2 linked regions of the Rhizobium lentis genome follow. The main gene of each other region encodes a partner of the protein of the gene in region 2 in a complex. Links are inferred from orthologs where the notes say so. Each region holds a gene or a part of one and is shown on either strand. Other genes may lie near its edges. The genes, in order: dnaN and J0663_RS17070.

The links.
Region 1: the proteins of J0663_RS17070 (region 2) and dnaN are in contact, whole or in part, in a solved structure (PDB 1OK7), measured with the Escherichia coli proteins. The link is inferred for Rhizobium lentis from one-to-one orthologs.

What each region holds. Positions count from the first base shown.
Region 1 is NZ_CP071454.1:2,155,486-2,158,694, forward strand. What follows is about bases 299-3,188. They hold dnaN (DNA polymerase III subunit beta), read right to left. Parts: upstream 2,358-3,188; coding sequence 1,239-2,357; downstream 299-1,238. Other genes in these bases: J0663_RS10340 (DUF72 domain-containing protein), read right to left, coding at 299-1,182; rsmI (16S rRNA (cytidine(1402)-2'-O)-methyltransferase), read left to right, coding at 2,616-3,188. In the rest of the region: phospholipid N-methyltransferase PmtA, read right to left, coding at 1-178; more of J0663_RS10340, read right to left, coding at 274-298; more of rsmI, read left to right, coding at 3,189-3,209. UniProt on the Escherichia coli protein: Confers DNA tethering and processivity to DNA polymerases and other proteins. Acts as a clamp, forming a ring around DNA (a reaction catalyzed by the clamp-loading complex) which diffuses in an ATP-independent manner freely and bidirectionally along dsDNA.
Region 2 is NZ_CP071454.1:3,557,377-3,560,645, reverse strand. What follows is about bases 297-3,246. They hold J0663_RS17070 (DNA polymerase IV), read left to right. Parts: upstream 297-1,100; coding sequence 1,101-2,393; downstream 2,394-3,246. Other genes in these bases: J0663_RS17065 (L,D-transpeptidase family protein), read left to right, coding at 2,486-3,246; J0663_RS17075 (GNAT family N-acetyltransferase), read right to left, coding at 437-1,024; J0663_RS17080 (hypothetical protein), read left to right, coding at 297-462. In the rest of the region: more of J0663_RS17080, read left to right, coding at 1-296; more of J0663_RS17065, read left to right, coding at 3,247-3,269. UniProt on the Escherichia coli protein: Poorly processive, error-prone DNA polymerase involved in translesion repair and untargeted mutagenesis. Copies undamaged DNA at stalled replication forks, which arise in vivo from mismatched or misaligned primer ends.

The sequences.
Region 1 (3,209 bases), 1.4 Mb from region 2 along the record:
CCAGCACCGGCAGTCCGGAATGCATGTCGATGACGCTTGCCATGCGTTTTGCGGTGATCGAGGAGGTCGGCACGATCGAGCCCACCGTCTTCGGCCCCTGCATCATGCCCCTGAAGAAACGGATTTCCTCATCGAATCTCTTCCCGAGGTGTTCCTTCACCTTGACCCGTAAGCGCATTCTCCACCCATCTGCACGTTGATCGACTGTCTTAATATGCCGCTTGTCGCTGTTGGGACAAGGATTTTCGCAACAAGGATACCGGCATCAACAGCTCAGGCGGCCTTTCGGCCGGTACGGGGCATGAGATCGGCAAGTCTTTCGCTCAAATGGCCAGCGTCGACAGGGGCGCGCAATTTCTTATCGGTATTGTCGAAATAAAGATAGACGTCGCGGCCCTTGGCGCGCGCCGGCAGCGGCGCAAGCACGCGCGTCGCATTTTCGGGCTCCGCTCCCGTAACCCAGGCGCGGACGCGTTCGGCCCAGAGGTCGAGCGCCTCATCCTCGTAGCCGCTGACATAGAGCTGTTCGGAGCCATGCAGCCGGCAATAGACGAAATCGGCGGTGATATCCATCAGCAGCGGCCATTGCACCGTGTCGGCGCAGACGAGCGCCACCTTGTGACGCCGGAGCATCTCGATGAAATCAGCCGAGCGGAAGCTGTCATGGCGGATTTCGAGCGCATGGCGGATCGGCTGACGCCCGTCGCTTGTGAGCCAGGCCCTCCCTTTGAGGCGGCCGTCATGCTGCTTCGCAAGCGCGATCGCCCCATCGCGGTCATGCGGCAGCAGCGACAGGAAATTTTCAAAGCGTGCCGGTTCGAAGGCCATGTTCGGCGGAAATTGCCAGAGGATCGGCCCGAGCTTGGGGCCGAGCCTGAGCAGGCCGGAAGCAAAGAAATTGGCGAGCGGCGTCCTAATGTCCTGCAGCCGCAGCATATGGGTGATGAAGCGTGATCCCTTGACCGCGAAGACGAAGTCGTCGGGCGTTTCATCGCGCCAGCGGCCGAAGCTTTCGGGCCGCTGCAATCCGTAGAAGGTGCCGTTGATCTCGATCGAGGGGAAGTGGCGGGCGGCGTAGGAAAGCTCGTGCTTCTGCGGCAATTCCTTCGGATAGAATTGCCCGCGCCAGGGCGCATAGGTCCAGCCTGAAATGCCGATACGCACCGCTCCCGTCTTTTTCATTCTGCTCTCCTCCGGTTTGACAGGAGGAAAACCGAAAACGGGCGCCTTCGTTCCGGTCAGACGCGCATCGGCATCAGCACGTAGAGCGCATCGTCACCGGCCGTGTCACGGATCAGCGTCGGTGAGCCGGCATCGGCCAGCAGGAAGATCGCTTCCTCGCCGGAAAGCTGCGCGGTGATGTCGAGCAGGTATTTGGCATTGAAGCCGATTTCCATCGCGTCGGTGTCGTAGCCGACGGCGACTTCTTCGGTAGCGCTGCCGGAATCCGGATTGTTGACGGTCAGCATCAATTGCCCGTCGGACAGCGCGAGCTTCACGGCGCGGCCGCGCTCGGAGGAGATTGTCGAGACGCGGTCGACGGCCTGGGCGAAGCTCGTGCAGTCGACGCGCATTTCCTTGTCGTTGCCGGTGGGGATGACGCGCTGGTAATCCGGGAAGGTGCCGTCGATCAGTTTCGACGTCAGGACGATTGAGCCGATCGTCATGCGGATCTTGGCGTCGGAAACCTCGACCGTCACGATCGCTTCGGGATTGTCGACCAGCTTCTGCAGTTCGCCGACCGTCTTGCGCGGAATGATGATGCCGGGCATGCCTTCCGAGCCGGCGGGCGCGTCGACATCGGCGCGGGCCAGCCGGTGGCCGTCGGTTGCCACCGCCCTGAGCTTCAGTTCGCCGTTGCTCTCGATCGTGTGGAAGAAGATGCCGTTCAGATAATAACGCGTCTCTTCGGTCGAGATAGCGAACTGCGTGCGGTCGATCAGCATCTTCAGATCGGTCGCCTTCAGCTTGAAGCTATGCGTGAAGGTGCCGGCGGTCAGATCCGGGAAGTCGGATTCCGGCAGGCACTGCAGCGAGAATTTCGAACGGCCCGACTGCACGCTCATCGAGCCGCCGTCGGCGCTGGTGGCAAGCAGCACTTCCGATCCGTCGGGAAGCTTGCGCACGATATCGTAGAGAAGATGGGCGGGAACGGTGGTGGCGCCGGACTGTTCGACGCTTGCCGGCGTCGCCTCGGTGATCTCGAGATCGAGGTCGGTCGCCTTCATGTCGAGGTTCTGGCCATCGGCCTTGAGCAGTACGTTGGACAGGATCGGGATCGTGTTGCGACGTTCGACCACGCGGTGGACGTGGTTCAGCGATTTCAACAGGTTTGACCGCTCAATAGTAATACGCATGGGATGCTACCGCTTTCGACCGTGACAGTCCGGGCGTCGAGCGCCGGAAGAATGCTTTCCCGACCCGAGACCGGGGGAGTGGACGGGCAAAATGGCAGACTTCAGCATCGGTTTGCAAGAGGCATGGACAGCTGGACGCCCGCATTTGAGGTTTTCCGGAGCAATCCTCACAGAAATCCGAACCCTTGCCGAAGCCGCAGCGCTCGCCCATAAAGGCCGATGAACCGGCAAGGCGCCGGCGGCACGAAGGCAAAGGGCATGAACGAGCAAACCACAGGCGAGGACGCCACCAGGCGAAGCTTCCGCCTGCACAACATGGCGGTGCCGGCGCGGCCGCTGGAGCCGGCGCTTTATCTCGTCGCCACCCCGATCGGCAATCTTGGCGACATCACGCTGCGCGCATTGGAAACGCTGGCCGGCGCCGACGTGCTGGCCTGCGAGGATACGCGCGTCACCCGCGTTCTGCTCGACCGCTACGGCATCCAGAACCGCCCCTTCGCTTACCATGAGCACAATGCCGATGAAGCCGGCCCGCGGCTCATCCAGGCGCTGGAGGCCGGCCGCTCGGTGGCGCTGGTGTCGGATGCCGGGACGCCGCTGGTGTCCGATCCCGGCTATCGGCTGGCCCAGCAGGCGATTGCGGCGGGTTATCGCGTCATCCCCATTCCAGGCGCCTCGGCGCCGCTCGCAGCCCTTGTCGGCTCTGGCCTGCCGAACGACGCCTTCCTCTTCGCCGGCTTTCTGCCGGCCAAGGACAAGGCCCGCCGCGATCGTCTCGGTGAATTTGCCGCGGCTCCCGCGACACTGATATTTTTTGAATCGCCCCATCGCATCGGCGCCACCCTTCTCGCT
Region 2 (3,269 bases):
CGGCTGATCGAAGAGTTTTTCGAAGCGCAGGAGCTGTGGCAGACGCCGGTGGACCGCGTCGTCGAAACACTCGGCCGGCTTTCGCAGGCGGCCGATATCCTTTTCCTGACGGCGATGCCGCCACGGTTCCAGGATCACCGCCGCCGCCTGCTGGACAGCGCCGGCCTGCTCTTTCCGCTGCTTGCCAGCGAACAACCCAAGGGGCCGATCGTCCATGCGCTGCATGCCAGCCGCTCCTTTCCCATCGCCTTCATAGACGATATGGCGCACAATCTGCATTCCGTTAGGGAACACGTGGCCGATTGCCTGCTCATTCACCTGATGCCGGACTCGCCCGTCCATCGTTTCGCACCGGCGGCGGCCGACGACATCACCCGCGCCTCCGACTGGGCGCATGCGGCCGAGCTGATCGACGCACATTTCCGTTCCGGCACGTTCAATCGCGCAGCTCCAGCCGCATGAGCGGACGGCCGTCCTTGCGTCTGGCAATCGTCTCGAAACCGGCTGCGTCGAAGATTGCCGTCGAGCCGATGCAGAGCGTCACCGATTTCGACTGCTTCACATGGTCGATCGGGCAAGCTTCGAGCAGCCGCGCTCCCTGACGCCGGGCATAATCGATCGCACCGGCAAGCAGACGATGGCTCATTCGCCTGCCGCGCAGTTTGGGCAGCAGAAAAAAGCAGCTGATGGCCCAGATCGAGGGATCACGCGCATCGTCCTCCTCCAGCGGCCGCGAGACTGTGCGCGGCGAATTGAACTGCGGCACGTCGTGGCGCGGTCCGACCTGCACCCAGGCGACCGGCCCGCCATCGGCATAACAGAGGATTCCCGGCGGCGGCCCCGCCTCGATCCGTTCCCGCATATGCGCCTTGCGCTCATCCGGCGTCATCGCCGTCCTCACCGAATGCGGCAAGCGCAGCGCGACGCACCAGCAATTATAAAAAGCCACCTGTGGGCCGAACAAAGTTTCGAAGTCGCCCCACCGTTCTGCCGTCACCGGTTCGAAACGAAGATCGTTATCCAAAGGCAAAGCTCTGCCCCTCTCTTGTGACTCGCAAGCTTAAGGCGTAGTGTCGCCACGTTCAACCTTTGTTCTCACCATGATGCCCGCGCCTGACAAGACACCCGGCTTCTGTCGCGACTGCCTTGCCGAGCAGAAGGGCGAGGCGCGTCGCTGCCTGGCCTGCGGCAGTCCGCGTCTGGTGCGCCATCGCGAGCTCTATGCACTGACACTGGCGCATATCGATTGCGACGCCTTCTACGCGGCGGTCGAGAAGCGCGACAATCCCGAACTTGCCGATAAGCCCGTCATCATCGGCGGCGGCAAACGCGGTGTCGTCTCCACTGCCTGCTATATCGCCCGCATCCACGGCGTGCGTTCGGCAATGCCGATGTTCAAGGCCCTGGAGGCATGCCCCCAGGCTGTCGTCATCCGCCCGGACATGGAGAAATATGTCCGGGTCGGGCGCCAGGTGCGCGCGCTGATGCAGGATCTGACGCCGCTGGTGCAGCCGCTGTCGATCGACGAAGCCTTCCTGGAACTTGGCGGCACCGAGAGATTGCATCACGACCCGCCGGCGCGCACGCTCGCCAAATTCGCGCGACGCGTCGAAAAGGAGATCGGCATCACCGTCTCGGTCGGGCTTTCATATTGCAAATTCCTCGCCAAGGTTGCCTCCGACCTGCAGAAACCGCGCGGCTTTTCCGTCATCGGCCGTGAAGAAGCGGTGGAATTCCTGGCACCGCGTCCGGTCACCACGATCTGGGGCGTCGGCAAGGCCTTCGCAGCGACGCTGGAGGCGGACGGCATCCGCACGATCGGCCAGTTGCAGCAAATGGAGGAGAACGACCTGATGCGCCGCTATGGTAGCATCGGCCAGCGGCTCGCCCGGCTCTCGCGCGGCATCGACGACCGTGAGGTGCATCTCAACGATGCGGCCAAGAGCGTTTCGGCCGAGACGACCTTCTTCGACGACATCTCACGCCATGACGATCTCGTGCCGATCCTGCGCAACCTTTCCGAAAAGGTTTCCTGGCGGCTGAAGAAAAACGATATTGCCGGCCAGACCGTGGTCCTGAAGCTGAAGAGCGCCGACTTCAAGTTGCGCACCCGCAACCGCAAGCTCGAAGACCCGACCCAGCTTGCCGACAGGATCTTCCGCATCGGGCTCGAACTTCTCGAAAAGGAAACGGACGGCACGAAATTCCGCCTGCTCGGCATCGGCGTTACCGATCTCGGCGATGCCGCCCGCGCCGATCCGCCCGATCTCATCGACCGGCAATCGGGCCGGCGGGCGGCGGCCGAAGCGGCGATGGACAAGCTGCGCGACAAGTTCGGCAAGAACACGGTCGAGACCGGCTATACGTTCGGCAGCGGCAAGCGTGATCACTAAAGCGTGAGGCCGGCGCACAGTCCGGGCTTTAAAATCTTCCTTAAACTTCGTCCCATAATGTGCCGGACCAGTATTGCGTATGGTTGGGTATCATGGTCTCGCGTCTCGTCTTCGGCCTCGGCTTGCTGTCGGCCACCGCACTCGTGCACCCTGCTTTTGCCGCGGATACACGCACGCTGCAGATCTTCGTCTCCAAGAACAAGCAGTCGCTCGCCGTCTATGACGGCACCGAGGTCGTGGCGACCTCGAAGGTTTCGACAGGCAAGGACGGCCATACGACGCCGAGCGGCATCTTCTCCGTCATCGAGAAGCAGAAGTACCATGAATCCAACATCTATTCGAACGCGCCGATGCCTTTCATGCAGCGGCTGACCTGGTCCGGCATCGCGCTGCACGAATCCAATTCGGTGCCGCGCTATCCAGCTTCGCATGGCTGTGTGCGGATGCCCGGCGCCTTCGCAAAGATGCTTTATGGAATGACCGACGCCGGGATCCCCGTCATCATCAGCGATGGCGAGCTGGCGCCGCAGCCGATCGACCATCTCAATCTTTTCCATCCAGACTCGCCAACGGCGATGCCTCTGCTTTCGGATGTCGAGCTGCGGCCCTCTATGCCCGACAGCCCCGAGGCGCCTGTACAGGTGGCGATGAACGACACGGTCGCGATGCCGATGCCGGTTGCAGCTCCGGACGCCAAGCCACCGTCCGAGCCGATCAGCATGCTCATCACACGCCGCACGCTGCGCGAGACGGTGATCGACATCCAAACCCTTCTCAATCAGCTCGGCTTTTCGGCCGGTGATCCGGACGGTCTGCTCGGCCCGGCGACCGTTCAGGCGATCAATGCGTTCAAAACGCTGCGGCCGACGGAATTTG